DNA from 4 places in the Limnobaculum parvum genome. Region 3 is predicted to be linked to each of the others. Evidence: predicted binding sites of a transcription regulator. Region 3 holds the regulator's gene; each other region holds the start of a gene.
The links. Region 3 encodes CRP, which controls carbon source genes, mostly activating them, when cyclic AMP is high. Its sites were predicted from a motif close to ATGTGANNNNNNTCACAT; they were not measured.

Region 1 (7,741 bases), 1.1 Mb from region 3:
AATAATGTTCTTTTTTACTGCTGACAGGCTCATAGAGACAGCCTGACCTAAAGGCAAGTTGTGAACAACGATTAATGCAGGAGCAAACCAAGTTAATGCGTAACCCACCAGATAGATAACCATCATTAACAGGAAGGCCAAGAATACCATACCGCCGCTTGCACCAGCCATTGCCATTGATGGATCGCCACCAGCTTGTGAACCCATTGACATTGCTAGCATAGCGCTACCGCCAACAACGAACATCACAATAATAGCCAGAATCATAATACCGAACATGATGGCACCAACGCCCAGCAATGAACCTAGATTCTTTTGGAAACCAGAGAACAATAAGCCAAGGTCAACTTCACCTGTAATACGCTGCTTTTCACAGATAGCAATAATGCCACCAACGAAAATTGGCATGATAACAGCAGTTAAAATGTTCAGGAATGGGATGAGACTAATAATCATCAGGATTACAAACAGTACGATACCCAGAACCACCCACATACCTAATTTAGGTTTCATGAAGTTCCAAGCTTGAGTAATCCAATTTACCCCTTCACCGGCAGGAACAGCCTGACCTCCAGGGATAAAGGATTCACTAGTTTTACCCAATACTACCGCTACGTCGTCTACGCTAGATTCTGGTGGTGTATAAGGGTTATGGTCTTGTTGAGTCATAGTATGTTTCTCTTTCCTTAGGGAGTTTATGGTCTATAAAGTATTGACCAAATCCATATATTCAAAAAATTATTTTAGCCAAGGCCCCTCAATGCCCAGAAAATCAAATACAGCGAGGGTTTGAGGAGTGGCAATCATACTCGCCCAACGTTTTTATGAAAAGAAGATTTGTGTTTTTTGGCATAATTTCCCACTCTTTTACATAAAATTTATTAGTCAGTTAATAGTTAAGTGGTGATGCGAATTGTTAGTAATTGTTATAGTTGACGGTTATTGGTGTGCGCTGAAGAATTTTTTATCTAAGACCCGTTCACTAGCTTGCTATATGCTAGTGTGGAGAGTAGTATATGTCGGCTTATGCATTGGGTGGCTGAATTAGAGATCGGCGCCTGTTTTATCTATATATCTAAGAGTTGGAGTTCTATAATGTCTCTAAGTGTTGAAGCGAAAGCTAAAATTGTTGCTGATTATGGTCGTGGCGCAAACGACAGTGGTTCACCAGAAGTTCAGGTAGCCCTGCTGACTGCACAAATTAACCACCTGCAAGGCCATTTCTCCGAGCACAAAAAAGATCACCACAGCCGTCGTGGTCTGCTGCGTATGGTTTCTCAGCGTCGTAAGTTGCTGGATTATCTGAAGCGTAAAGACAGCTCACGTTATACTCAACTGATTGCAAGTTTGGGTCTGCGTCGCTAAGTCGATGAGTTTCAGGAGAAAGGGGCCAAATGTGGCCCCTTTCTTCTAGGATTAGACAATAAATAGCAGTATTATAGAACACTAGTTTTTGGGCCTTCTGGTGCAGAGGTTCGCGCGGCTAATGAAAGTATTGATGGGGTAGCGGTTGTTTTTCATGACTAATGCTTTGTTAAGTCAGGACTTTCATTAGTCGCGAGGATGCAGTTAGAAGAAAGTAAAAGTTAGTCCTTTGAAGCAAATGCTTGATGGACTCGTATGAAAATAAAGGAAAATAGCTTGCTAAATCCGATTGTTCGTAAATTTAAGTATGGTCAACATACCGTGACGTTAGAAACCGGTATGATGGCTCGTCAGGCAACGGCCGCTGTAATGGTAAACGTTGATGACACCGCAGTATTCGTTACCGTTGTGGGCGCAAAGAAAGCAAAAGAAGGTCAATCGTTCTTCCCATTAACCGTTAACTATCAAGAGCGTACCTACGCTGCTGGTCGTATCCCTGGTGGTTTTTTCCGTCGTGAAGGCCGTCCTAGCGAAGGCGAAACACTGATTGCTCGTCTGATTGACCGTCCGATTCGCCCTCTGTTCCCAGAAGGTTTCCTGAATGAAGTTCAGGTTATTGCGACCGTAGTTTCTGTAAATCCACAGGTTAGCCCGGATATCGTGGCAATGATTGGTACTTCTGCAGCATTAGTGCTGTCAGGTATTCCATTCAATGGCCCTATTGGTGCTGCACGTGTTGGTTTTATTAACGATCAATATGTTTTGAACCCAACCACTGACGAGCTGAAAGAGAGCCGTCTGGATCTGGTGGTTGCAGGTACCCAAAGTGCAGTACTGATGGTTGAGTCTGAAGCGGCATTACTGAGCGAAGAGCAAATGCTGGGCGCAGTAATGTTTGGTCATGAACAACAACAGGTTGTGATTGACAATATTAATTCGCTGGCGGCAGAAGCTGGTAAAGCCAAGTGGGTATGGCAAGCACCTGAGACTAATCAGGCGCTGTATGCTCAGGTTGAAGCATTAGCCTCTGCCCGTTTAGGTGATGCGTATCGTATTACTGATAAGCAAGAACGTTATGCTCAAATCGACGTGATTAAAGCTGACGTAGTTGCTGCCCTGTTAGCGCAAGATGCTGGCTTAAACCAAAGCGAAATTGGCGATATGTTGAGCAGCATCGAGAAGAACGTAGTTCGTAGTCGCGTATTGCGCGGTGAGCCGCGTATCGATGGCCGTGAAAAAGATATGATTCGTGGTCTGGATGTACGCACTGGCGTATTACCACGCACCCATGGTTCAGCACTGTTTACTCGTGGTGAAACTCAGGCTCTGGTTGTGGCAACGCTGGGTACAGCCCGTGATGCTCAAAACATTGATGAGTTAACCGGTGAGCGTACCGACAGCTTCCTGTTCCATTATAACTTCCCTCCGTACTCTGTAGGCGAAACCGGTATGGTTGGTTCACCTAAGCGTCGTGAGATTGGTCACGGTCGCCTAGCGAAGCGCGGCGTATTAGCCGTGATGCCTGACCAGACTGAATTCCCATATACTGTTCGTGTGGTATCAGAAATTACTGAATCTAACGGTTCATCTTCTATGGCTTCTGTTTGTGGTGCTTCATTAGCACTGATGGATGCAGGTGTGCCAATTAAAGCTGCCGTTGCGGGTATCGCAATGGGTCTGGTGAAAGATGATGAAAACTTTGTTGTTCTGTCAGATATCCTTGGTGACGAAGATCACCTAGGTGACATGGACTTTAAAGTAGCCGGTAGCCGCGAAGGTATCTCTGCACTGCAGATGGATATCAAAATTGAAGGTATTACCCGTGAGATCATGAAAGCGGCTCTGAATCAGGCTAAAGGTGCACGTCTGCACATTCTTGGCGTGATGGAACAGGCTATTTCTGCTCCACGTGGTGATATTTCTGAGTTTGCTCCACGTATTCACACCATCAAGATTAATCCTGAGAAAATTAAGGATGTCATCGGTAAAGGTGGTGCGGTAATCCGTGCTCTGACTGAAGAAACTGGTACGACTATCGAAATCGAAGATGACGGTACAGTGAAGATTGCAGCCGTTGACGGTGATAAAGCTAAACATGCTATTCGCCGCATCGAAGAGATCACTGCTGACGTTGAAGTCAATCGTGTTTATTCCGGTAAGGTTACTCGTATTGTTGACTTTGGTGCTTTCGTTTCTATCGTTGGCGGTAAAGAAGGTCTGGTGCATATTTCTCAAATCGCAGATAAGCGTGTAGAGAAAGTATCAGATTACCTGCAAATGGGTCAGGAAGTTCAGGTGAAAGTGATGGAAGTTGATCGTCAAGGCCGTATTCGCTTAAGTATTAAAGAAGCGACCGCGCCGAGTCAAGAAGCTCCTGCCGCATCTGAAGAGCAATAACGGTAATATTTATTATTACTGTAATTAATTACACGGTGTCTTGTTGTTGTATAATGACAAGTCACCATGTGTATGACTGGGACAGGGAGTTCTTGTGTAAAAGCAAGTGGATGGTAGGATACCTATCCCATGTTTGTCTCCGGGAGTTGAAATGAAGCCTATTTTGCGCTGGTGCTACATTGTGGCAGCAGTCATTCTGTTGACAGGCTGTAGTAGCCTTGAAGGGCGTAAATATGGCGTTTTGGCAATTCCATTGCAGCCAACGCTGCAACAGGAAGTGATGTTGGCACGCATGGAACAGATCCTTGCGAGCCAAGTCTTATCAGGTGATGAAAGAGCGCAGCTATTGTATGAGCGTGGCGTATTGTTCGACAGTCTTGGACTGCGGGCATTAGCACGTAATGACTTTTCGCAAGCGTTAATGATTCGTCCTGATATTCCAGAGGCATTCAATTACTTAGGAATATATCTGACGCAGGGCGGCAACTTTGATGCTGCTTATGATGCGTTTGATTCTGTATTAGAGCTTGATCCAACTTATAACTACGCGCGTTTAAACCGAGGGATTGCCTTGTATTATGGCGGTCGCTACATTTTAGCGCAGGATGATCTGCTGGCGTTTTATCATGACGACCCTAACGATCCTTTCCGGTCTCTGTGGCTATATTTAGCTGAAAAAGAGATTGATTCAGGCAAAGCAAAAAAGGCTCTTGAAGAGCATTATGCTAAGGCTGAACGAGGTGAGTGGGGCTGGAATATTGTGGAGTTCTACCTGGGTAACATCAGCGAAAAAACGCTGGTTAGCCGCTTACAGGCAGAAGCAACGGATAACACTTCGCTCGCTGAGCATCTCAGTGAAACTGACTTCTATTTAGGTAAACACTACCTGAGTCTGGGGGACAAGAACACCGCCGTGGCGTTGTTCAAACTGACGGTTGCCAATAATGTACATAACTTTGTTGAGCACCGCTATGCACTGTTGGAATTAGCCTTGTTCGGGCTAGAGCAAGACGACCTATCAGAATCGGATAAAAAATAGACTGACGATTAAGTAAAATTGGCCTTGCGTGTCTTGATGGCAAACGAGGGCGGTTTTTCTGTTCGTTTTTTAATCTAATTTGAGCTGGTTCACACTTTTAAATGAAAATGACTGAGTATTTTCTCAATAAGGTATGTAGACTGGCCGCCATTTTTAGTGAGGCACGTGTACATGTCTGAGATAGAAACCTCTTTTGCTGATTTAGGCTTATCAGCACCTTTATTAAAAGCATTGACCGATATGGGATATGAAAAACCATCCCCGATTCAGTCTGCTTGTATTCCACACCTGCTGGAAGGTCGCGATGTATTAGGCATGGCGCAAACCGGTAGCGGTAAAACGGCGGCGTTTGCATTGCCGTTTCTTAACAATATTCAAGCCGATATGGCCTGCCCACAGGTTCTGGTATTGGCACCAACCCGTGAATTAGCTGTTCAGGTGGCGGAAGCCTGTACTGAATACGCTAAAAATATGTCGGGTGTTCGCGTAGTTGCCCTGTACGGTGGTCAGCGCTATGACGTTCAACTGCGTGCTTTACGTCAGGGTCCACAAATTGTAGTAGGCACCCCAGGTCGTCTGTTAGATCACCTGAAACGCGGTACATTAGATTTATCTAAACTGAAAGGTTTAGTGCTGGATGAAGCTGATGAAATGTTACGCATGGGCTTTATTGAAGACGTTGAAACCATCATGGCGCAGATCCCGGCTGAACATCAGACCGCACTGTTCTCTGCTACCATGCCGGAAGCAATTCGTCGTATTACCCGTCGTTTCATGAAAGATCCGCAGGAAGTTCGCATTCAATCCAGCGTCGTGAATACGCCCGCTATCAGCCAGAGTTACTGGACGGTATTTGGTATGCGTAAAAACGAAGCGCTGGTTCGTTTTCTGGAATCTGAAGATTTTGACGCGGCGATTATCTTTGTTCGCACCAAAAATGCTACGTTGGAAGTTGCTGAAGCATTAGAGCGCAGCGGCTATAACAGCGCCGCGTTAAACGGCGATATGAATCAGGCTCTGCGTGAGCAAACTCTGGAGCGTCTGAAGAATGGTCGCCTGGATATTCTGATTGCTACTGATGTTGCTGCACGTGGTTTAGACGTCGAACGTATCAGCCTAGTTGTAAACTATGACATCCCAATGGATTCAGAGTCTTATGTTCACCGTATTGGTCGTACTGGCCGTGCGGGGCGTGCAGGCCGTGCATTACTGTTCGTTGAGAACCGTGAGCGTCGCTTACTACGCAATATTGAACGTACTATGAAAATTACTATTCCTGAAGTTGATTTGCCTTCAGGTGAGCTGTTAAGCAAGCGCCGTTTAGAGAAGTTTGCTACTCGCGTTAGCCAGCAACTGGAAAGCAGCGATTTGGATCAATATCGTGCGCTGTTGGCTAAATTACAGCCGACGGAAGAGCAGGACATTGAAACACTGGCAGCTGCACTGCTGAAGATGGCTCAGGGTGAACGTCCATTGATTCTGCCACCGGATGCGCCAGCCGATCGTCGTCCTCGCCGTGAAATGCGCGATCGTGACGATCGTGGTAGCAACGATCGTTTTGGTCGTCGTGAACGCGATAACAGCAACAGTAACAGCCGCGAGGCACCACCACGCCGCGAACGTCGTGACGTTGGCGAAATGGAGATGTATCGCATTGAAGTGGGTCGTGATGATGGTGTTGAAGTTCGCCATATCGTTGGTGCTATCGCCAATGAGGGAGATATCAGCAGCCGTTACATCGGTAACATCAAATTGTACGCCACTCATTCAACGATCGAGTTGCCAAAAGGGATGCCTGGAGAGCTGTTACAGCACTTCACCAAAACGCGTGTACTGAATAAACCATTAAATATGCAACTGATGGGTGATGCACCTGCCAGTGAGCCTCGCCGTGGTGGCGGTGGTCACCGTGATGGTGCCCCTGCTGGTGGTGGTGAGCGTCGTCCTTTTAATGGTGAACGTCGTTCTTCTGGCAATGGTGGCGCGGGTCGTGGTCGTGATGGTCAATCCCGAGGTCCACGCCGTGAGGCTGGTAACGGTAACCGTGAAGGTGGCAATAGCGCCCCACGTCGCCGTTCATATTCTAGTAATGAATAAGATGTAATGGTCTATGGGTAAAGGTTTGTAAGCCTTTATTCATTAAAAATTACATAAAAAGCACCAGTGATGACTCTCATCTGGTGCTTTTTTTTATTATGCTATTATATAAATAGGAGTATTCACCTATTGCCATTATTGATGGGTTTAATCTGATATTAAACTGAAGCCTGCATATAATGAGGTGAAAGGTTTTGTTTAATTTGTATTTAATTTACGGATAATTAACACATGAACATAGAAAAAAACATTTTAGCTATTCCTGCATTACCTATTATTCAAAGTACTGTTGTAGCATCAGCTCCGACCTTTGGCGGTGGACGTCATGATGGCCATATGAATATATTATGTGCATTAGTTCGTGGCGATAAGACACCAGAAGAAGTAGCTAACTACTTAAAAGACAATGTTATTGATACTTCTAACGATAAATCATTCTCGTTATTTGTTGGTGAGCGTCGTCCAGAGCAAGATGCGGCCTGTGCAGCGTATATTGCTTCAACCGTCTTAATCACGCCTAATTTTGCTGAATTTTTGGAGCCTACGTCAGATAAATCTGACGACAATAAAGATGGCAAGCAAGAGTTCGCCATTAACCAAGAACGTCTCAATGCGTCATTAACCACTAAGTTGGCCGTCGCTTTGGCTAACGTTGATATATTTTCTTTGATTGCCCGAATTTTACCGGAGAAACTTACGGTTGAAGCTTACCGTACTGAAATCGCTCGTCTGTTTGGTTTATTAGCGCCAGTATATATGGAGCGCGTTCAAGCTTATTTTCATAATGGCTTAACTTTCAACTTATTACAGATGCAGAACAACCAATTCACTTTTACCAGTTCA
Region 2 (7,741 bases), 930 kb from region 3:
GAGCCCAATAGCCAATCAGATTGCGCAATATAAAGCAGTCAGCGATCAGTTGATAATAGGTTTCTTCCTCTGACATCTTTGCATGATAGGGGAAGCTATCGTGGTAAAGGCGATAAAATAGATAGTTGGTTACCACATGAGGGAATTCGTTAAATACCGGAGTGACAGTTTGTATCCAAGCATTTTCAAGTGCAGCAATTTTCTGAGCACCACTCTCTGTCGACTGCTGGAGAATATCATGGTGCACCTCATTCCAGAAGGTCGCCATGTTGGGCAAAGTTTCAACGTTGGCTAATTCTGTTACCTGAGACCCAATTTGAGCAAATAACTGCCAGCGGGCCACATTATTGCGGGGGATCATACTCATGCGGGATTTAATATAATCATGAGCCAATAACTCGGCCCGCAGATTCAATTCTTTGATGGTCTGCTGTTTCTGTTTTTTATTGGTGTAATCATCTCGGCTTATCGGCAATACTAATTCGCCGATTGCCATTAATCGTTCTGAAAGCGACAGTTCTGGACGCAGTGCAATAGCAATACACTTGGAGTTAACCTTGTGATAGATATCGTTGAGGGGTGATTGGCTCCGGGATGAAATTAATTTTTTTGATTCCAACCAGATGGAGGTTTGGCTCATTAGAATTTGGCCACAAGCTTCAGGGCACTCAATCGCCAAACTTTTGCGTAGCTCGTTTTGCCAACGAATATTGACATAAGGGTAATCTAAGCAGAATTTAGGACGAGTGTGGAGATCGTCTCTGCGGCCAATAAGACAGTAAGTACAGGAGCGACCTTTATCAAAAAACGGGCAGTAGTTGTCCTTGGTCAGATGAATGGTGCCCCAGTTTTCCAGATCGGTTTTTGCCAGTTGGATGCTTTGTTGAGCCACGGTGCGGATATTTTCATCAGAGCTTTTCAGATAAGCCTGCGTGCTAATTTTATCCAGAGGGATCTCTTTACCAATACAGCAGGTACATAAGCATCCACCGCCATTACATTGAAATCGACGTACATATTCAGGTTCATAAATATTGATGATATTCATCTAAGCCGATCCAATATGTATTTATTCCATCAATGGATATAATACGGTTTTATTCCCAACCGGTAAATAAGTAAAGGCAATATAAAGAATAGAGAATTGTGTTGGTTTGAAAAAATATTTCATAGCAATTGTAATTTATTGGTTAAAATATATTAATTCAAATTATTTTGAATATTAATTAATATTTTTCATAAGAGAACCATCAGCGGTTTAGTACTTCCTTGATGTGCTCTCCTATGATTTTTTTAATTGAATTATAAATCAGTTATATTCAAATCCAATGGTGTCTTACTGGGTTGGCCTCCAATCTCACGAGTCAACTTAGGAACTAAATAGCCCGATGTTGTTTCCAACATTTTTCTCATGATATGGCGAGCTTCATTGTCATCTACCATAAAATGAGCTGCGCCCTGTACCTTGTCTAGAACATGGAGATAATAAGGTAATATTCCTGCATTAAATAATGCATTGCTTAGGTTAGTTAATGTGTTGTAATTGTCGTTAATTCCTTTTAATAATACACTTTGATTTAGTAAGGTTATTCCAATATTTTTTAATTTCTGCATGCTGTTTTTTACATCAGCATCAATCTCATTTTCATGATTAATATGGGTCACTAAAACGATCTGCAAGCGCGAACGGGCCAAGCGTTGACATAGCTCATCCGTTATTCTGTCGGGGATAACTACAGGTAAACGAGAATGAATACGTAAGCGTTGTAGATGAGGGATCTTTTCTACCTCTGTTATTAGCCAGTCCAGCTCATGATCTTTTGCCATCAACGGATCGCCGCCGGAAAAGATAAGTTCGTCCAGCTCCGTATGTTGGCTGAGATAATTTAGCGCGTTTTTCCACCCCTCTTTATTGCCAGGATTATCATGATAGGGAAAATGGCGGCGGAAGCAGTACCGACAGTTAACGGCACATCCTCCCTTAACCAGCAGTAAGGCCCGGTTATGATATTTATGCAATAGACCAGGGACGGCTGAAGTTTGCTCTTCTAAAGGATCGGTACTGTAACCTGGCGCTTCAAAAAACTCATCTTGTAGCGTAATGACTTGTCGCAACAAAGGGTCATTGGCATCACCTTTTTTCATTTTTGCTGCAAATGCCCGAGGGACACGTACGGCAAACAGACGACGAGCCGCTAAGCCAGCACGTAGTTCAGGGTGATTCTCAAGAGATAAAAAGCGTAATAATTCTTCAGGATCGGTAATAACATCCGATAACTGTTGCAACCATCCTTCTCTAGTTGCGGTGTTATAGGTTACAATGTGCGCCATTTTTAGCTGAGCTACCTAATTAATCAAGAAAGAGGACCATCATGGCGACTTATTCTAGCAACGATTTCCGTCCGGGTCTTAAAATCATGCTAGACGGCGAACCTTGTGCCGTTATTGAAAGTGAATTTGTGAAACCAGGTAAAGGCCAAGCCTTTGCTCGCGTTCGTCTGCGTAAACTGATTTCTGGTAAGTTATTAGAGAAAACCTTCAAATCTACCGATAGTGCTGAAGGTGCTGACGTTATGGATATGAACCTGACTTATCTATATAACGACGGTGATTTTTGGCACTTCATGAACAATGAAAGTTTTGATCAATTAGCTGCTGATGCAAAATCCGTTGGCGATAGTGCTAAATGGTTGGTTGAGCAGGCTGAGTGTATTCTGACCCTGTGGAATGGTGCGCCAATCGCTGTAACCCCACCTAACTTTGTTGAGTTGGAAATTATTGAGACCGATCCTGGTCTGAAAGGTGATACTGCGGGTTCCGGTGGTAAACCAGCAACCTTATCTACCGGTGCGGTAGTAAAAGTTCCACTATTTGTTCAGGTAGGCGAAGTGATTAAAGTAGACACTCGCTCTGGCGAATACGTATCTCGCGTTAAGTAATTTTCTTAATCGCCAGCATAAGGCCGTTTACGGCCTTATCTGTTTTGTCTTGCCTAAGTTTTTATCGTTGTAGTTTCAGCGCTCAGTGGTTGTAACACCGTTCGTGGTTTCGGAGAAGATATTCGCCATGTTGGTAGTGTAATTGAACGAGGGGCCAGTTGAAGCTAATTTTTCAGGTTATTCTGTTATCAGGGTATAGCCGCCATGTCATCATTGATTATCACGGTTTGCATGTTGACGCTAAGCAACGTGTTCATGACTTTTGCCTGGTATGGGCATTTGAAATATTTTCACAGTAAAACCTGGGTGATTGCTGCATTAGTCAGTTGGGGTATTGCCCTGTTTGAATATCTATTGCAGGTACCGGCTAACCGCATCGGCTATGAAGTAGCTAGCGCAGGCCAGCTAAAGATTATTCAGGAAGTGATTAGTCTGACGGTGTTTATTCCTTTTTCCATGTACATTCTTAAAGAACCTTTTCGCACCGACTATATTTGGGCTGGCTTGTGCTTGCTGGGGGCGGTGTTTTTTATGTTCAGAAATAAAATCATGGTATAGTCGAGAAGCTGTGTTGTTGTATTTTTTGGCTTTCTAGAAATAAAATTGGCAGCACCTGTTTATTGGCTGGTTGGGACGACCTAACCACGCGTCATCATTTTAGGGGACGACCCCAAAGTATCAGGGGAGTACCTATTATGGCCTGGATTATTCTGTTTATTGCCGGTTTGTTGGAAGTGGTATGGGCAATTGGTTTGAAATATAGTCAAGGATTTACTCGTTTAACCCCCAGTATTATTACCGCCGTGGCAATGGCCGCCAGCGTTTTTCTGTTGGCAAATGCCATGAAAACACTCCCCGTGGGAACGGCGTATGCTGTCTGGACTGGCATTGGTGCCGTTGGAGCTGCAATTACGGGGATCGTCTTGCTGGGGGAGTCGGCCAGCATGATGAGAATAATCAGTTTGTGTCTGATTATCGTCGGTATCATTGGCCTGAAGTTTAGCTCGTAATCGATATTAGCTCACTGGGTATTCGATACGCATGGGGCAAGTTTACGATATCGGTCTGCCGACGGGGTGTATTTCGCTTCAACAATGGCAAAAACGGATTGTAGATGAGTCGCTTCAATAGATGGCAGTGGGAGAACCCCCCACTGCTTGATTATCTTATTTGTACTCTCCAACAAGAATTCGCTTCTAGCGTTATTGAACCGTACCTTTTTCCTCATCTTCCGTGTGATAAATTCAGCCACTCTTTTTTGGGTTCTGAACATCAATTATCCAACTATACTTCTGGTGATCCTGACTTGAGGTGGCACTTACCCATTCTGACTTAACCGTTTCAGCTGAAGTGGGCATTGGCTATAAATCGAAACGTTTCGATAAATATCACAATTTTTCCAAAATACTTTTGCTTTCCACGACGATTTTTCTAATACTCCTGACCATAACGAAACGTTTCGATGACGGTAAAACCGCCAAATCAGTTCAATAGAAGGTGGGATAAATGAAAAAAGGTAAGCTGCTTAACTCTATGCTCTCTTCCGTGATTTCGCAGTTAGGGCACACCGATACACTGACTATCGGCGATGCAGGTTTACCCATTCCTGCATCTGTTGAGCGCATTGATTTAGCACTGACGCTCGGCGTGCCTTCATTCTTACAGGTATTTGATACCGTGACGGATGAAATGCAGGTTGAAAAAGCGATTATTGCCAGTGAAATCAAAGAAAAGAACCAGCAGATTCATCAAGAGTTGCTGACCCGTCTTAAACAACTGGAACAGCGCCAAGGCAATGTTATTGCACTGGAGTATGTCACCCATGAACAGTTTAAGGCTTTATCCCATAGCAGCCGAGCCATAGTACGTACGGGTGAATGTTCTCCTTACGCCAATATTATTTTGTGCTCCGGCGTTGTGTTTTGAGGTACTCCTATGCAACCTCTGCTTAAACTTAACGGTATCGATAAATCCTTCCCTGGCGTGAAGGCGCTATCCGGTGCCAGTCTTAGCGTCTATCCCGGTAAAGTGATGGCATTGCTGGGAGAGAACGGTGCCGGTAAATCGACGCTGATGAAGGTACTGACCGGCATTTACACCAAAGATGCCGGAACTCTCGAATACCTTGGTAAAGAAATCGCATTCAGCGGGCCTAAAGCTTCTCAGGAGGCGGGGATCGGTATTATCCATCAGGAGCTAAACCTGATTCCACAACTGAGCATTGCTGAAAATATCTTTCTTGGCCGGGAATTTGTTAATGCCATTGGTCGTATTGACTGGAAGAAAACCTATGCGGAAGCCGATCGTCTACTGCGTCGCTTAAATGTGCACTACAGCAGTCGCCGTTTGGTCAGTGAGCTGTCTATTGGCGATCAGCAAATGGTAGAAATTGCCAAAGTGCTGAGTTTTGAATCCAAAGTCATCATCATGGATGAACCGACGGATGCGCTAACGGATACCGAAACCGCCTCGCTGTTTAACGTCATCAATGAGCTGCGTGCCCAAGGCTGCGGTATCGTCTATATATCTCATCGTCTGAAAGAGATCTTTGAAATTTGTGATGATGTGACGGTGCTGCGCGATGGCGCTTTCATTGGCGAACGTCCGGTAGCCGATTTAGATGAAGACAGACTGATTGAAATGATGGTAGGGCGTCGTCTTGAAGATCTCTACCCTCGACTGGATCAGCCTCGCGGTAATTTGCGCTTACAGGTAAAAAATCTTTCCGGTAAAGGCGTTCACAATGTTAGTTTCGACCTTTACCGTAGTGAGATTTTGGGTGTTTCCGGTCTGATGGGGGCCGGGCGTACTGAATTAATGAAAATGATTTACGGCGCGCTGCCCCATACCTTTGGCAGCGTGGTTCTTGAGGGACATGATATAAAAATTCATAGCCCGCAGGATGGTCTGAAAAATGGCATCGTCTATATTTCAGAAGACCGCAAAGGTGACGGTCTGGTACTGGGCATGTCGGTTAAAGAAAACATGTCGCTTACTGCATTACGCTATTTCAGCAAACAGTGGGGCTCACTAAAGCATGCTGAAGAGCAGCAGGCTGTCAGTGATTTCATTAAATTATTTAATATCAAAACGCCATCGATGATGCAGGCCATTGGCCTGTTGTCCGGTGGTAATCAACAAAAAATTGCTATTGCCCGCGGTCTGATGACGCGTCCAAACGTTCTGATTCTGGATGAGCCAACGCGCGGTGTGGATGTTGGTGCTAAGAAAGAGATCTATCAACTTATTAACCAGTTCAAACGTGAAGGATTAAGCATCATCTTAATCTCATCTGAAATGCCGGAAGTCATTGGCATGAGCGATCGTATTCTGGTTATGCATGAAGGCCGTATCAGCGGCGAATTCCCTATTGAACAGGCAACACAAGAAGTACTGATGGCGGCAGCGGTCGGCAAACAGTACGGTGTTACGCAGGAGTAAGACACAGTGAATACCTCAAAAACACCTTCAACCAGTCGCTTCAATAAGGAGTGGTTGCTTGAACAGAAATCGCTGATTGCTTTGATCGTTTTGATCATTGTGGTTTCATTTCTTAGCCCTAACTTCTTTACTATCGATAACTTGTTCAATATTTTGCAACAGACTTCGGTAAACGCCATTATTGCTGTGGGTATGACGCTGGTGATCTTAACCTCAGGGATTGACCTGTCGGTGGGGTCAATACTGGCGTTAACTGGCGCTGTTGCGGCATCGCTGGTTGGTCTTGAGCTAAACGTTTTTGTTGCTTTGGCGGGAGCCTTGGTGTTGGGTGCGGGTATTGGTACCATCACCGGTGTAATTGTCGCCAAAGGTAAAGTGCAGGCGTTTATTGCCACGCTAGTAATGATGTTAATGCTGCGCGGAGCAACGCTGGTCTTCTCGGAAGGTAGCCCGATAAATCTAGGCTTTACCGACTCGGCGGAAGCTTTCGAGTGGTTTGGGGTGGGGCGTCCGTTGGGTATCCCTGCACCAATCTGGATTATGGTTATCGTATTTGTTGGCGCATGGTACTTACTGAATCACACCCGTCTGGGGCGTTATATTTACGCATTGGGCGGTAATGAATCGGCAACACGTTTGTCCGGTATCAGCGTCGATCGGGTTAAAATTATAGTGTACGCGCTGTGCGGTATGTTAACCGCGCTGGCAGGCATTATTGAAGTTGGACGTTTATCCTCAGCTCAACCAACAGCAGGTATTGGCTATGAGTTAGATGCCATTGCGGCGGTCGTGTTGGGGGGAACCAGTCTGGCTGGAGGAAAAGGGCGGATCACCGGTACATTGATTGGTGCTCTGATTCTGGGATTCCTGAGCAATGCGCTCAACTTGTTAGGCGTATCTGCTTACTTCCAAATGATAGTGAAAGGCGCCGTCATTTTACTGGCGGTATTAGTAGAAAACAGAAGCAGTAAATAACCTTTTTATACAGGAATGATGAAGATGAATATGAAAAAGCTGGCTATGTTAGTTTCTGCTACCGCGTTAACCCTTTCTGTCAGTGCTGGAGCGATGGCGAAGGATAACATTGCGCTGGTAGTTTCCACACTTAATAACCCATTCTTCGTATCCATGAAGGATGGTGCTCAGAAAAAAGCCGACGAATTGGGTTACAACCTGATCGTTCTGGATTCGCAGAATAACCCGGCTAAAGAGTTAGGTAACGTGCAGGATCTGACCGTACGCGGCACCAAGCTGTTGCTGATCAACCCAACAGATTCTGATGCTGTGGGTAACGCAGTACTTATGGCTAACAAAGCCAAGATCCCTGTGGTTACTCTGGATCGCGCAGCGAACAAAGGTGA
Region 3 (7,741 bases):
AACCAAAACCCATCCAGATAAAACCAGCCACCAGATTCACCATAAACATCGCAATGCTGATGGCAATCACCGATGCACTATACATGTCACCAGCCAAGCTGTAGCTAGCAATTGAGCCAATACCCATCAACCAGGCTTTAGGATTCAGTGCCTGTAACAATAATCCCTGATATAGCCGAACCGGTTGTGCTGTTCCTTTCTCTGTATCCAGCTTCTCATAGCGAGAAGTCGCAATTTTCCATGCCAGCCAAATCAGATAGAGACTACCTGCAATTTTCAGCGCTAAATGCAACGAAGGATAGGCGATCACCAGCGAGCCAACACCTATGGCAACTAGCAGCAACAGTAATTGCATGCCAATCATAATGCCAAACATCAACGGTAAAGAGCGGGTAAAACCAAAATTAGCAGTCGAAGAGGTGAGTAACATATTATTCGGCCCCGGTGTAACTGCCGCTATCCATAAAAACATCGACATAGAAAGAAACCAACCTAACGCCATTCTGTATACCCCTTTACCAGTAAGAGATGTTTAATCATTCCATTCAAGCTAGCAGTGTGATATTGATCGCACAAGACCCCAAGAGTGAATTTAATTTTGTTATGGATGCACAATTTCGGCCCATACCGGGCACCGCTAACCCACACATACAAACTCTATTACCTCGGATTATCCGCAGAAAAATTAGCCTGAAACCGGTGTGGCAGCGTCTGGAACTTCCAGACGATGATTTTCTCGATATCGCTTGGAGTGAAGATCCTCACCAAGCGAAACATAAGCCTCGGCTCGTGTTATTTCACGGTTTAGAAGGCAACTTTTACAGCCCTTATGCCCATGGTTTGCTGGCGGTTTGTCGTCAAAATGGTTGGCTGGGAGTTGTCATGCATTTTCGCGGCTGTAGCGGTGAACCTAACCGCAGCCCTCGCGCTTATCATTCGGGTGAAACCAGCGATACGCGCTTTTTTCTCAACTGGTTGCAAAATACGTTGGGAGAAGCTCCTACTGCAGCAGTAGGCTACTCGCTGGGTGGCAATATGTTAGGGTGTTATTTAGCAGAAGAAGGCGACCAAGTTCCACTTGAGGCGGCGGTGATTGTCTCCGCTCCGCTAATGCTCGATCCCTGTTCACGTCGACTGGAACAAGGACTGTCGAGAGTCTATCATCGATATCTGCTTGGTCTGCTAAAACAGAGCACCAAACGCAAGCTTGTCCGCTACCCCGGTATTATGCCGCTGCCCGATTTATCACTGAAAAATATTCGCTCAATCCGTGAGTTTGATGACGCTCTCACCGCACCATTACATGGATTTAAAGATGCCACCGATTATTATCAAAAGTGCAGCGCCCTGCCGGTATTACATCAGATACGTATTCCTTTGCTAATTATACATGCCAAAGACGATCCTTTTATGTCACCGGATGTCATTCCTGAGCGGAACAGCCTGCCGGAGAATATCGAATATCAATTAACCGAACATGGCGGGCACGTTGGCTTTGTCAGTGGCACATGGAAAAAGCCGCAGATGTGGTTGGAGCATCGCATCCCTGAATGGTTAACCCACTATCTGGAGAAAAATAAATGATGATCCCGTGGCAGCAACTGGCTCCCGAGACGCTGGAAAGTATTATCGAATCGTTTGTTCTGCGTGAAGGTACCGATTACGGAGAGCATGAAAGATCATTACAACAAAAAGTGGACGATGTTAAGCGTCAGCTAAAAAGCGGTCAGATAATATTAGTTTGGTCAGAGTTACATGAAACCATCAATATTATGCCCAAAGATCGGTTCAGTGATGATATGGAAGAACAACCTTATCCGGAGTATTGATTTCTTGGAATAAAATTTTGTGACATCCCGGCACCAATCCGACTATGCTCTGGTAATAACCATGAGAATTAAGGAATCAGGTTAATGTCAGCAAAACATCCAATCATTGCAGTTACCGGTTCCAGCGGAGCCGGTACTACCACCACTAGCTTGGCCTTCAGGAAAATATTTCAGCAGTTAAGCTTAAATGCCGCACGTATAGATGGTGATGCCTACCATCGCTATACGCGCCCAGAGATGGATGCGGAAATCCGTAAAGCCAGAGAACAAGGACGTCATATCAGTTATTTCGGCCCCGAAGCTAACGACTTCGCTCTGCTGGAAAACAGCTTTATTGAATACGGAAAAACCGGAAACGGACGCACACGTAAGTACTTGCATACTTATGATGAAGCCGTTCCCTATAACCAGACACCCGGTACATTTACCCCCTGGCAACCCTTACCAGAAACCACCGATCTGCTATTTTATGAAGGACTACATGGTGGCATCGTCACTGCGAAACATAATGTTGCCCAACACGTCGATCTGCTGGTTGGCGTTGTTCCTATCGTCAACCTAGAGTGGATACAAAAACTAATCCGCGATACGGTGGAGCGGGAGCACTCCCGGGAAGCCGTGCTGGATTCGGTTGTCCGCTCGATGGACGACTATATCAATTACATCACCCCCCAGTTCTCCCGAACCCATATCAACTTCCAGCGCGTACCCACCGTTGATACCTCAGATCCATTTTCTGCGAAGAGCATTCCAACTATGGACGAAAGCCTCGTGGTTATTCACTTCAGGGGGCTGACAGGCATTGATTTTCCCTATCTACTAGTCATGTTACAGGGTTCATTTATCTCCCAAACAAATACCTTAGTAATTCCGGGGGGGAAATTGGGACTGGCGATGGAGCTAATTATCACACCCTTAATACAACAATTATTAGAAGGCAGAATATTAGAATAGAAAAGTGAGGGTAAAACAGGCGAACAACCCGATTCAGCGCCGCTTAGCCCTCATTTTAGCAAGACAACACGAGACTCTTGGTTCAACCTGTGTTAAAACCATAGGGTGGGTATAATAGATAAATTAGAGTTCAATCAGGCTGATGCAACACCAGCCCACAAACACCTCTATATTCTTTTTTACATCAGTTATAATAGCGCCCACTTGGCAAGTTATATGCTTCGGGGCGGATAAGATTTTCGGCAAGCTTCTCGCTTTGCTGTGTTGGGCAGTGACTACAAAGAGGATAACAACAAATGGTTCTCGGCAAACCGCAGACAGACCCTACTCTCGAATGGTTTTTATCTCATTGTCATATTCATAAATATCCATCCAAGAGCACACTTATTCACCAAGGTGAAAAAGCAGAAACTCTTTACTATATTGTAAAGGGTGCCGTAGCCGTTCTAATTAAGGATGAAGAAGGTAAAGAGATGATTCTCTCCTATCTCAATCAAGGGGACTTCATCGGAGAACTTGGCCTGTTTGAAGAAGGTCAGGAACGCAGTGCTTGGGTCAGGGCAAAAACAGCATGTGAAGTTGCTGAAATTTCATATAAAAAATTTCGCCAGCTCATTCAAGTTAATCCGGATATTTTAATGCGTTTATCCGCTCAGATGGCTAGCCGCTTGCAGGTTACCTCTGAGAAAGTAGGAAGTCTTGCCTTCCTTGATGTTACGGGCCGTATCGCACAAACATTACTCAATCTGGCTAAACAGCCGGATGCAATGACTCATCCAGACGGTATGCAAATCAAGATCACCCGTCAGGAAATTGGTCAAATTGTTGGATGTTCCCGTGAAACGGTAGGACGTATTTTAAAAATGCTGGAAGATCAGAACCTGATTTCCGCTCATGGAAAAACTATCGTTGTCTACGGGACCCGTTAACTAATAAAGAGAAGCGGACATGTTTACGGCCTCCTGAAGCCATGTCCGCTCCCCTTTTCCCGGGAGACCTATGTGGCGACGAGTTATTTATCATCCAGAAGTCAACTATGCTCTCCGCCAAACTCTGGTTCTCTGTTTGCCCGTGTTTCTGTTTTGGCTATTAGGCGATCTACCAACCGGCTTTTTACTTTCGCTTGTTCCTGCCTGTTGCAGCATTGGTGGTCTCGATACTCCCCATAAACACTTTTTCAAACGACTGGCTATCGGTGCCACGTTGTTTGTTATCAGCAGTGTATTATTGCAGTTTCTTCTGTTGTGGTCTGTTCCGCTGCCGCTATGCATGCTTATTCTGACGCTATTATTTGGCGTGACGGCTGAAATCAGTCCTCTTTATGGACGGTTAATGCCTGCAGCATTAGTGACCGCCATTTTTACGCTCGGTATGGCAGGCAATTTACCCATTTGGCGAGTGGCTCTATTATTTGTCATTGGTACTGTCTGGTATGGTTTGTTTATCCGCCTGTGGTTTCGGCTTTGGCAAGAACAACCCATGCGAGAATCACTCAGCCTGCTTTACCGGCAGTTGGCGTATTATATGGATGAGAAGTACAGCTTACTTACTCAACATACCGACCCGGAGAAGGCGCTCCCTCCATTACTATTACGCCAGCAGCAAGTGATGGATACCATCGCGTTGGTTTACCAACAAATCTATATGATTACCAACCTGAAACACCCTCGCCATCGGCGATTAATTCAGGCGTTTCAGGTTGCTCTCGATTTACAGGAACATATTACCGTTAGCCTGCATCAACCCGGCGAAGTACAAAAACTGGTTGAGCAGAGCCAAGCTGAAGCCGTTATTCGCCATAATGCAAAAACCATTAGCCACCGTTTACAGATTTTAGCTGATGACATTCTCTACCATCGCCGTCCGGTCCCATTCAACATGAATAGTGACCTATCCGCCTTGGAAAAAATCGCCCATCACCATCCGAATAATCCCGTTGGCGCTTTTTGTTACTACCATTTTAGCCGTATCGCTCACTTACTTAGCCGCCAAAAACCGCTATATAACCGCACGTTGATGCCAATACAGAGTCATCTCCCTTTTCTGCTGGCGCTGAAAAACTATTGTTCACTTAAATCTGTCGCATTAAAAAACGCGGCTCGCATTGGCATCACACTAGCCGCTGGTGCTGGAATTGGCCTGACGCTTAATCTTCCCAAACCCTACTGGATACTCATGACCATTATGGTGGTTAGCCAGAACGGCTATAGTGCCACCCGAATACGTATTCAGCACCGCTCGCTGGGTACCATGATTGGGATTCTTGCTGGTGGCGCCATTCTTCATCTCTACTACTCTCAAAACCTGATGTTGGTGCTAATGCTGGTACTGACGTTTTGTTCCTATTTGATTGTGCGTAAGAATTATGGAATCGCTGTGATTGGTTTTACGATTACTGCGCTCTACACCCTACAGATTATCTCCAATAGCGGTATGAATTATCTGCTTCCTCGTATGATAGATACGGTCATCGGTTGTATTTTGGCGTTTGCCAGCAGCTTATGGTTATGGCCTCAATGGCAAAGTGCCACGTTGCGTAGAAATGCCCACAGCGCTCTGGAAACGTATCAACAGCACCTGCGTCAAATATTTAATATGACTAATGATGTAGCGGAACTCGCCTATACCCGAATGAAGGTTAATCAGGCTCACAATACTCTTTTTACCGCATTGAATCAGGCCATGCAGGAGCCGGGCTTTAATACTCGCTACTTGGCCGATATGCGCCTGTGGGTTACCCATAGCCAGTTTTTGGTTGAACATTTAAATGCAATGACAACTATCGCTCGAGACCAATATGTGTTGGTTCCTACATTGGCGCAGGAGTATTTAAACGCCTGTGAGATCCTGATTCAGACCTGCCAACAGCGCCTAGAATATGATGGTCCCAGCGGGGATAACAGCATATTGCCCATTGTAGAATCCGAGGATAACGATGAGCTATCAGAGACCTCAATGGAAAAACATATCGAGCGGATACTGGCGCATCTTACGACTATGCATACTATTTCGTCACTGGCGTGGCAGCAAAGGCCGCATCATGGAATGTGGTTGAAGAGGAAATTGAGGGAAGAAGGAGAGGCGGACTAGGCCCAACACGTCCTGACGCTAGATACGATGGTCTTCCGGCCAGTCACAAAGACAATATGTACCCTCTCATTTTTACGGCCGAAGGGCTTAAACTCCGGCGCAAGATAATATCTTGAATATCCTCTGAAACTCTCTCTATTTCAGCGTGATGACCGCTTGTCATCACGCTGTTTAAGATACAAATAGCGGCAGCCGCTAATGCCGCTAATTAGGAAGAACGTTTAAACTAACGGTCAATGCTATTTAACCTCAACCATTTGCTTCACCGCTTTTTCAAAGCGTGCCATTCCTTGTTGTAGATCATCCTCGGGAATGACCAGAGAAGGGGCAAAACGGATAACATTAGGGCCAGCATTGAGTAGCATCAGGCCATTTTCTACTGATGCCGCAAGAAATTCTCGCGCCATACCCTGATAATTTGGCTGTAGTTCAGCACCGATGAGCAGCCCTAAGCCGCGAACATCTGTAAATACATGATAACGTTGATTAATCTCTTCCAAACGGGTGACAATGTACTCATAACGTGATTGCACACCTGACAACACTTCTGGCGTATTGATCACATCAAAAGCCGCTTCCGCTACGGCACAGGCTAACGGGTTGCCGCCATAGGTTGTACCGTGAACCCCGGGTTCCATCACTTGCGCCACTTCATCGGTGGTTAGCATCGCGCTAATCGGGAAACCGCCTCCCAATGCCTTGGCTGAAGTTAAAATATCCGGAACAATGCCGTATTGCATGTAGGTAAACAGTGAACCGGTTCTGCCCATCCCAGACTGTACTTCATCAAATACCAATAGTGCTTTATAACGATCGCAAAGTTCTCTAACCCCCCGCAGAAACTCGGCGTCGACAGGTGTAATTCCACCCTCCCCCTGAACCGGTTCCAGTACGACAGCACAAGTGTGGTCATCAATAACCGCTTTAACCGCATCCAGATCGTTAAAAGGAATATGTATGATATCCGCTGGCTTTGGGCCAAAACCATCAGAATATTTAGCCTGGCCACCAACGGAAACAGTAAACAGCGTACGACCGTGAAAGGCATTATTGAACGCAATAATTTTTGTTTTATAAGGGCTATGGCGAGTAATGGCATAACGGCGAGCCAGTTTAAACGCGGCCTCATTGGCTTCAGCACCAGAGTTAGCAAAAAACACCCGGTCAGCAAAAGTTGAATCAATCAGTTTCTGGGCCAGTCGCAAAGCAGGTTCGTTGGTAAACAGATTACTGGTATGCCAAATCATCTCACCTTGGGTATTCAGTGCCTTAACCAAAGCTGGATGACAATGTCCCAGCGCGGTAACGGCAATACCGCTAGAAAAATCGATATACTCGTTTCCTTGCTGATCCCAGACCCGACTCCCCTTACCTTTTACCGGCACAAACGTTGCTGGCGCATACACGGGTAACATAACGTTATCAAAAGTATTGCGATTAACTGATGTATTACTGTCCATAAAACTTGACCTATTGATTTCACCGCGAATGACTCCACACTACCAAAATTGAATATAAAATCAATTTGTATAAATAAAAATACCAATAAAATCTGCTTACCATTTAATAATAAAATAATTATTAAAAAATCCGTAATAAATAATAATTCATAATTAATAAATAACTAGTCATTAAACATCATAAATTCCACGGTGATTTCGGTCACATATCTCAAACTTTCCCGCCATTAATATTCTAGACCTACTTGTATGGTAGTTAATCCATGAGTATCTTGTGTTCACTTTCTATACCGAATTGGTTCTATTTTTCCGTCAGGATGAATGCATTATGAAAATCGTAAAAGCTGAAGTTTTTGTTACCTGCCCGGGCCGTAACTTCGTTACCGTCAAGATCACTACCGATGAAGG
Region 4 (7,741 bases), 1.8 Mb from region 3:
TGGCTCAACGAGGATTTACCTATTATGGTATTGGTCGTGGCGCGTCGGTGAATCCGGTTATTTGAGGCTGATAATGAAATTTCTTGTTACGGGAGCGGCAGGGTTTATTGGTTTTCATGTTAGTCAGAGACTATTAGCACTAGGTCATGACGTGGTAGGAATCGATAATCTTAATGATTATTATGATGTCAATTTGAAGTTGGCTCGCCTTGAGTTAATTGAAAATCACCCTCAGTTTAAATTCTTTAAACTGGATGTGGCCGATAGGAATAATATAGCTCAGCTTTTTGCTGAGCAAAATTTCCAACGCGTTATACATTTAGCGGCTCAGGCTGGTGTACGTTATTCATTAGACAATCCTCATGCTTATGCCGATGCAAATCTAACCGGGCACTTAAATATTCTGGAAGGATGTCGCCACCATAATATTGAACATTTACTTTATGCCTCTTCGAGTTCTGTTTATGGTTTAAATCGGAAGTTACCCTTTTCGACAGATGATAGCGTCGACCATCCAATTTCGCTGTATGCCGCAACAAAGAAAGCGAATGAGCTAATGTCTCATACTTATTCCCATCTGTTTAATCTACCTACAACGGGATTACGTTTTTTTACCGTATATGGCCCGTGGGGACGACCAGATATGGCGTTATTTAAATTTACTAAAGCCATAGTAGAAGGGCGTAGTATTGACGTATATAACCATGGTGATATGCGTAGAGACTTCACTTATATTGATGATATTGTTGAATCAATAATTCGTTTGCAAAATGTTATTCCAACCGTTAATTCGTCATGGACCGTTGAAACGGGTACTCCTGCGACCAGTTCTGCACCTTATGTCGTTTATAATATTGGTAATAGTGAACCCGTACGTTTGATGGAGTATATTGAAGCCATTGAAAAAGCGTTGGGGGAAACAGCGCAAAAGAATTTATTACCAATACAACCTGGGGATGTAATGGAAACCAGTGCGGATACTTCGGCGTTGTATAACGTTATTGGCTTTAAACCCCATACGTCAGTAATTGATGGAGTACAGAAATTTGTTGATTGGTATCGAGGTTTTTACCAATGACAGCGAATTATTAGCCTGCATAATGCTTTAAAAAAAGGGGGACTCAGTTCCTCTTTTTTATTTGGTCAACTATCCTAAGTAATTCAAATCATTCACCGGATAAATCAGCGCTCTTGATATATAACTATATTTCTTCAGTTTATGTCATTGTCATTAACTAATAGTTACAATAGAAATAATATAATTTAAATATATCTTTCCTTGAACTTTAATTTTTATCCAAATAATAATTTATTGAGTAGCATAAAAAAATAAAGCCTCCACAAAATGGAGGCTTTATTCAAAGGGAACTGACTAAATTACATCAGGAAATCATCTAATGATTTACCTTGTTCTTCAATAGCTTTCTTGATAACGGCTGGTGTACGGCCTTGACCTGTCCAGGTTTTTAATTCGCCGTTTTCATCAATAAATTGATATTTAGCAGGACGTGCAGCACGTTTAGATTTACCCGTAACTTTTGCTACAGAAAGAGATTGAAGTAATTCATTTGGATCAATACCGTCAGCAATTAACATTTCACGATATTGTTGTAATTTACGAGTACGTTCTTGAATTTCAGCTTGGTTTGCTTGATCTTCTTCGCGGCGCTCTTTGACCACTACTTCCATTTTTTCTAACATTTCTTCTAAAGTCTCAAGAGAGCACTCTCTGGCCTGAGCACGCAAAGTACGGATGTTGTTAAGGACTTTTAATGCTTCGCTCATTGTATCGTTCTCAAATTAATTATGGATTGAAATTTTGGTTAATAATAAAGCGCTAAATTAAATTCTGCAATAGGGTATTACATAAATAAAGTTAATTTATTTATAAGCGATAGTCAAATATTGTCAATAACTGCGAGTTAATAGGATGAAAAACACATTTTGTGTGGTTATAAAAAATTCAGGCCATATGTCATTAAAAGCCAGAGCATAGGTTTATTTGTCTCGCTAAATAGAGGTATTTTTTTATATGACGCTTATTACTGTTCTCTTGCGTTAGTTTTTTTTACTATTAACGGGACAAACCCCATCAATAATGTGTTGTAACGGGCTGGAGGCAATTACTAAAAATACTTTTTGTAGTCCTATTTTATCTGGCGTAACTATATACTTTATTATTGTTATGCTCTATAGAGCAGCGTAGAGAGCCTCATAGCGTGATGACCAGCGTAAATTTCATATCACATATATTTATAACGATGAGTGATATTTATGGTCTGAAAACAAATGGTATTTTAGTAAATCATTATAATTTCAAAAAATAATTAGCATAAAAATAGATTTTTTACACTCTACAAGCGTTTCATTCAGCACTTTAATACCAAAAATAACGTGAGTGGTTATCCGTTAAAAATCAGAGGTAATTATAATAAATTCATATAAATATGGTGGTTAATTAACGCTAATTATAAGCATGTATGAGCATTTCACCAGACTACTTACCCGAAAGTAATGAGGCTATCTCGCTGATAAAAATGTGTTCTTTGTATATCAATATAATCTCTGATGAATCTATCCTGCTGGTAGGGCGAATTCTTTCAATAGATGTTTTAATTAGAACTGAGGCAACTAAAACCTGCGATAGGTATTTCCATTAAACTTAAGCGTTGGTGATCACTTTTTCAATATTATTCATAGTGTTTGAGCTATTGGGCGCGGGGTTAAGTTATGCATACGTCAGCACGCCTACTGTCATAGGATAAGGCAAGGATAACGCTTTTGATTAGGCATTCTGGTATCAGAAATTTTTGACGGCGTAGAGATGAGTTGTTGAGCGAAGTTGGTAAATACCGTTTATATAGCCCTTAAACGAGTTATAAGCGGTTTTAAGCGCCAAAGGGGGCCGGTTCAGATATAAAAAAGCCGCCCAATGAAGGCGGCTATGAAAGGAGATAGCTAAACGCTACTTTTTATCTTTTTTGGTCGGTGCTTTGGCTTTAGTTTCAACAGCCGGTTGCTGCTGTTCTTCAACGTAGTTACGTCCATAGTAAGTATCCAGCAGAATAGTTTTCAGCTCGGAAATTAATGGATAACGAGGGTTTGCCCCGGTGCATTGGTCGTCAAATGCATCTTCAGACAGCTTATCAATTTTCGCTAGAAACTCTGCTTCAGGAACGCCAGCCTCACGAATCGATGCAGGGATATCCAGTTCTTTCTTAATTTCATCTAACCAAGTTAGCAGCTTTTCAATCTTGGCGGCGGTACGATCGCCAGGCGCTGATAAACCTAAGTGGTCGGCAATTTCCGCATACTGACGCCGAGACTGTGGGCGGTCATATTGGCTAAAGGCAGTTTGCTTGGTTGGGTTATCATTTGCGTTATAGCGAATAACGTTACAGATTAACAACGCATTAGCCAAGCCGTGTGGCAGATGGAATTCTGAACCTAATTTATGTGCCATTGAGTGGCATACACCCAGGAAGGCGTTAGCGAAGGCAATACCGGCAATAGTGGCGGCATTATGAACACGCTCACGGGCAACCGGATTTTTAGCCCCTTCTTTATAGCTAACGGGCAGATACTCTTTAAGCAGTTTCAGCGCCTGTAGAGCCTGACCATCAGTATATTCATTAGCCAGAACAGATACGTAGGCTTCTAATGCGTGGGTTACCGCATCTAAACCACCAAAAGCACACAATGATTTAGGCATATTCATGACGAGATTGGCATCCACAATAGCCATATCAGGTGTTAATGCATAATCGGCTAATGGGTATTTCATACCGGTAGCATCATCAGTGACAACGGCAAACGGTGTTACTTCTGAACCTGTGCCAGAGGTGGTGGTAATTGCAATCATCTTTGCTTTTACACCCATTTTTGGGAATTTATAGATACGTTTACGAATATCCATAAATCTTAACGCCAGTTCTTCAAAGTGTGTTTCTGGATGCTCGTACATGACCCACATGATCTTAGCCGCATCCATTGGAGATCCACCGCCTAATGCGATGATGACATCAGGTTTGAAGGAGTGCATCTGCTCCGCCCCTTTGCGCACGATGCTTAGGGTAGGGTCTGCCTCTACTTCGAAGAAAACTTCAGTTTCAACACCATACTGTTTTAGTACCTTGGTGATTTGATCGGCATAACCGTTGTTGAATAAGAAGCGGTCTGTAACGATAAAGGCACGTTTGGCACCATCAGTCGCAACTTCTTCTAAAGCAATGGGTAATGAGCCACGACGGAAGTAGATTGATTTAGGAAGTTTATGCCATAACATATTTTCTGCTCGCTTAGCCACAGTCTTCTTATTAATAAGATGTTTGGGTCCCACGTTCTCGGATATCGAGTTGCCGCCCCATGAACCACAGCCTAAGGTCAGTGAGGGTGCCAGTTTAAAGTTATACAGGTCACCGATACCGCCCTGGGAGGTTGGGGTATTGATCAGAATACGGGCTGTTTTCATTTTATCGCCGAAGTACGCGATACGTTCACCCTGATTATCCTGATCGGTATAAAGGCCAGAGGTATGCCCAATACCGCCCATAGCAACCAGCTTTTCGGCTTTCTCTACGGCATCTTCAAAATTTTTGGCACGATACATTGCCAGCATTGGAGAGAGTTTTTCGTGAGCAAAAGGTTCTGTCTCATCAACGTGAGTTACTTCGCCAATCAATACCTTGGTCGTTGCAGGAACGGTTAAGCCAGCCATTTCTGCAATTTTTACTGCGGGTTGACCTACGATAGCGGCGTTGATACCACCATTTTTTAGTATGATACCCTGGACGGCTTTCAACTCCTGGCCTTTTAGCATGTAGCCGCCATGAGAGGCAAAACGTTCACGCACGGTGTCATAAATCGTATCAACCACAATAACAGACTGTTCAGATGCACAGATTACGCCATTGTCAAAAGTTTTAGACATCAGGATAGATGCAACAGCACGCTTAATATCAGCGGTTTCATCGATAACGACAGGGGAGTTACCTGCGCCAACACCAATTGCAGGTTTACCTGAGCTGTAAGCGGCCTTAACCATACCCGGCCCGCCGGTTGCCAAAATTAGGTTGATATCTGGGTGATGCATTAACTGGTTCGATAACTCAACGCTAGGTACATCAATCCAACCAATAATATCTTTCGGAGCTCCGGCTTCAATAGCAGCTTGCAGAACAATATTGGCAGCTTCATTAGTGGCGTTTTTAGCGCGAGGGTGTGGCGAAAAGATAATACCGTTACGGGTTTTCAGACTGATAAGTGCTTTAAAAATAGCGGTAGATGTTGGGTTAGTGGTTGGAACAATACCACAAATAATACCCGTTGGTTCAGCAATGGTGATCGTACCGAAAGTATCATCTTCTTCCAGAATACCGCAGGTTTTCTCATCTTTGTATTTGTTGTAAATATATTCGGAAGCGAAGTGGTTTTTAATTACCTTGTCTTCCACAATACCCATGCCAGATTCTTCAACCGCCATTTTGGCCAGAGGAATACGGGCATTTGCTGCCGCTAGGGCGGCTGCTCTGAATATCTTATCGACTTGTTCTTGAGTATAATTAGCATACTCACGTTGAGCTTTTTTCACTCGTGCAACAAGCGCGTTAAGTTCAGTGGCGTTACTTACAGTCATTGTGACTCTCCTAAGATTGATAAATTTTTTTAGTGAGTAAGTCGTGACGCAGGTATCAAGTATAGTGGAAGCTCTGTTGTCTCAATACGATTTACTTACTGAAAAAATTTAAGCTAATCTATTGTTATAACTAAATTTATTTTTATCGGTAAATAATGAAAGTGTTTCAAGGATCTATCTGTTTGGTACTTGCAACACAGCTTACCTATTCAGAGTGATTGATATTGTGATGAACATCACATAAGAAGCATGCTGACACCTTTCAGCAAGCCATTTTGTTACATTTTTATCCATCAAGCGTTCGGGCATTACATTTATATAATTTTAGTTTGCTATATTAGGGTTATATCTTTGCATTTTTCTATAACTGGGTGTTGTATCCGGTTTTTAGCGCTAGACCCTAAAAGATAACTCTATTACATTAAGCACCGTTTGAGTTTGAGCTGCGGTTATTACATAGGGAGTCCACAATGGGCCATGCCATGTTGGATTTATCAGGATACATTAAGTTCCTTGTTGGTATGTTTGCATTAGTTAATCCGGTGGGCATTCTTCCGGTCTTCATCAGTATGACGAATTATCAGTCGCCGACGGCCAGAGATAAAACCAATTTAACGGCTAACTTATCTGTAGCCATTATATTGTGGTGTTCACTGTTTTTAGGTGATGCGATATTGCATCTGTTTGGGATTTCAATCGACTCCTTCCGAATTGCGGGCGGAATTCTTATTGTGACCATCGCCATGTCGATGATTAGCGGTAAGTTGGGTGAAGATAAACAGAACAAACAAGAAAAAACGGAAACCGCAATTCGTGACAATGTTGGCGTTGTACCATTAGCGCTTCCGCTAATGGCTGGACCGGGGGCGATTAGCTCTACTATCGTCTGGAGTACTCGGTATAACACTTGGATGGATTACCTAGGTTTCTTTGTTGCGATTGCCTTCTTTTCGTTCTGTTGCTGGTTATTGTTCCGCGCGGCACCCTTGTTAGTTCGTCTGTTAGGACAAACCGGAATTAACGTGGTAACCCGTATTATGGGGTTATTACTGATGTCGTTGGGAATCGAGTTCATTATCACGGGAATTAAAGTTTCTTTCCCAGGGTTACTGGCTTAGATACGGCGTTCAGTAAGATAAATAATAAAAATCCCCGCCTAATTTGAACTGTCCAAGTTATTGGGGTCAGTTCAATTTGCGGGGATTTTTATTATCAACGATGTCAATGTCGTAATTAAGCCGACTATTCTTTCCAGAGAATATGACAGAACTTATGGTTTTTCTCCCGACTAATAAGGATTCGGGCAAAAATATCATCAACTTCGTCTTCTTCATTCGTCAGGCCAATAATAACTTCGGCGAAGAAATCCGGATTTAAATCAAAGTCTACGTGTTCAAGCCATTCATCAGAAGGATCGTGAAGCTCTGCGGCTCCACGATCTTCAAACTGCAGGTTGAACAAAATGACATCCGCTGGATCCAGATTATCGGAAGCCAGTTCTAAAAAAATATCGTAAGCCTGATCCAGCGTTTCATCTTCATCAAGCCGGTTATCTAAATCAAAATCTGCTATATCCATCGGGGTGCTCTTTAAAGAGAATCATTAAATGTTGTTGTTATAGTAATGGACTGAAGAAATAAAATAAACGTTCGATTATTCTATTCCACATAGGGCGGGTTGCCCACTCTTCCGGATTAAGTCGCGTTGACCGGGCGATATAGTCTTCCTGTACACACGCCAAATCTTCAGCAAATGTCCGGTCATCGACGGTGACGGTCACTTCAAAATTTAACCACAGGCTGCGAATATCTAAATTTACGGTTCCTACCAAACTGAGCTGGTCGTCAACCAAAACGCTTTTAGTATGGAGTAATCCACCGCCAAACTGATGTATTTTTACACCGGCTTCAAGGAGTTCAGAAAAGAATGAGCGGCTGGCCCAGCCAACCATCAAAGAATCATTTTTCTTCGGTACAATAATATTAACGTCAACGCCTCTTTGAGCAGCAGTGCAGATGGCGTGCAGTAAATCATCGCTGGGAACCAAATAAGGCGTTGTCATAATCAAACGCTTTCTGGCGGAATAAACGGCGGTAAGCAGAGCCT

Region 1: yrbN (protein YrbN) is a predicted target of CRP. The motif match lies at 4,879-4,896, and genes of this name have one in related genera.
Region 2: rbsD (D-ribose pyranase) is a predicted target of CRP. The motif match lies at 4,316-4,333, and genes of this name have one in related genera.
Region 4: adhE (bifunctional acetaldehyde-CoA/alcohol dehydrogenase) is a predicted target of CRP. The motif match lies at 5,860-5,877, and genes of this name have one in related genera.

What each region holds. Positions count from the first base shown of each region.
Region 1 covers NZ_CP029185.2:574,488-582,228, forward strand. Annotated here, with positions in the region: gene HYN51_RS01970 (BPSS1780 family membrane protein) at 1-669, opposite strand, end outside; gene rpsO (30S ribosomal protein S15) at 1,096-1,365, shown strand; gene pnp (polyribonucleotide nucleotidyltransferase) at 1,642-3,762, shown strand; gene nlpI (lipoprotein NlpI) at 3,914-4,801, shown strand; gene yrbN (protein YrbN) at 4,909-4,980, shown strand; gene HYN51_RS01995 (DEAD/DEAH family ATP-dependent RNA helicase) at 4,973-6,898, shown strand; gene HYN51_RS02000 (hypothetical protein) at 7,130-7,741, shown strand, end outside.
Region 2 covers NZ_CP029185.2:442,972-450,712, forward strand. Annotated here, with positions in the region: gene fliB (flagellin lysine-N-methylase) at 1-1,048, opposite strand, end outside; gene epmB (EF-P beta-lysylation protein EpmB) at 1,303-2,331, opposite strand; gene efp (elongation factor P) at 2,373-2,939, shown strand; gene HYN51_RS01435 (entericidin A/B family lipoprotein) at 3,003-3,101, shown strand; gene HYN51_RS01440 (DMT family protein) at 3,144-3,497, shown strand; gene sugE (quaternary ammonium compound efflux SMR transporter SugE) at 3,635-3,949, shown strand; gene rbsD (D-ribose pyranase) at 4,446-4,865, shown strand; gene rbsA (ribose ABC transporter ATP-binding protein RbsA) at 4,875-6,380, shown strand; gene rbsC (ribose ABC transporter permease) at 6,387-7,355, shown strand; gene rbsB (ribose ABC transporter substrate-binding protein RbsB) at 7,380-7,741, shown strand, end outside.
Region 3 covers NZ_CP029185.2:3,351,110-3,358,850, forward strand. Annotated here, with positions in the region: gene HYN51_RS14130 (LysE family translocator) at 1-502, opposite strand, end outside; gene HYN51_RS14135 (hydrolase) at 604-1,584, shown strand; gene HYN51_RS14140 (YheU family protein) at 1,581-1,829, shown strand; gene HYN51_RS14145 (phosphoribulokinase) at 1,914-2,783, shown strand; gene crp (cAMP-activated global transcriptional regulator CRP) at 3,080-3,712, shown strand; gene HYN51_RS14155 (YccS/YhfK family putative transporter) at 3,783-5,873, shown strand; gene argD (bifunctional acetylornithine/succinyldiaminopimelate transaminase) at 6,113-7,333, opposite strand; gene manD (D-mannonate dehydratase ManD) at 7,662-7,741, shown strand, end outside.
Region 4 covers NZ_CP029185.2:1,518,952-1,526,692, forward strand. Annotated here, with positions in the region: gene HYN51_RS06100 (UDP-glucose dehydrogenase family protein) at 1-65, shown strand, start outside; gene HYN51_RS06105 (NAD-dependent epimerase) at 74-1,078, shown strand; gene hns (histone-like nucleoid-structuring protein H-NS) at 1,378-1,785, opposite strand; gene adhE (bifunctional acetaldehyde-CoA/alcohol dehydrogenase) at 2,966-5,635, opposite strand; gene HYN51_RS06120 (YchE family NAAT transporter) at 6,106-6,753, shown strand; gene HYN51_RS06125 (HI1450 family dsDNA-mimic protein) at 6,878-7,213, opposite strand; gene cls (cardiolipin synthase) at 7,251-7,741, opposite strand, start outside.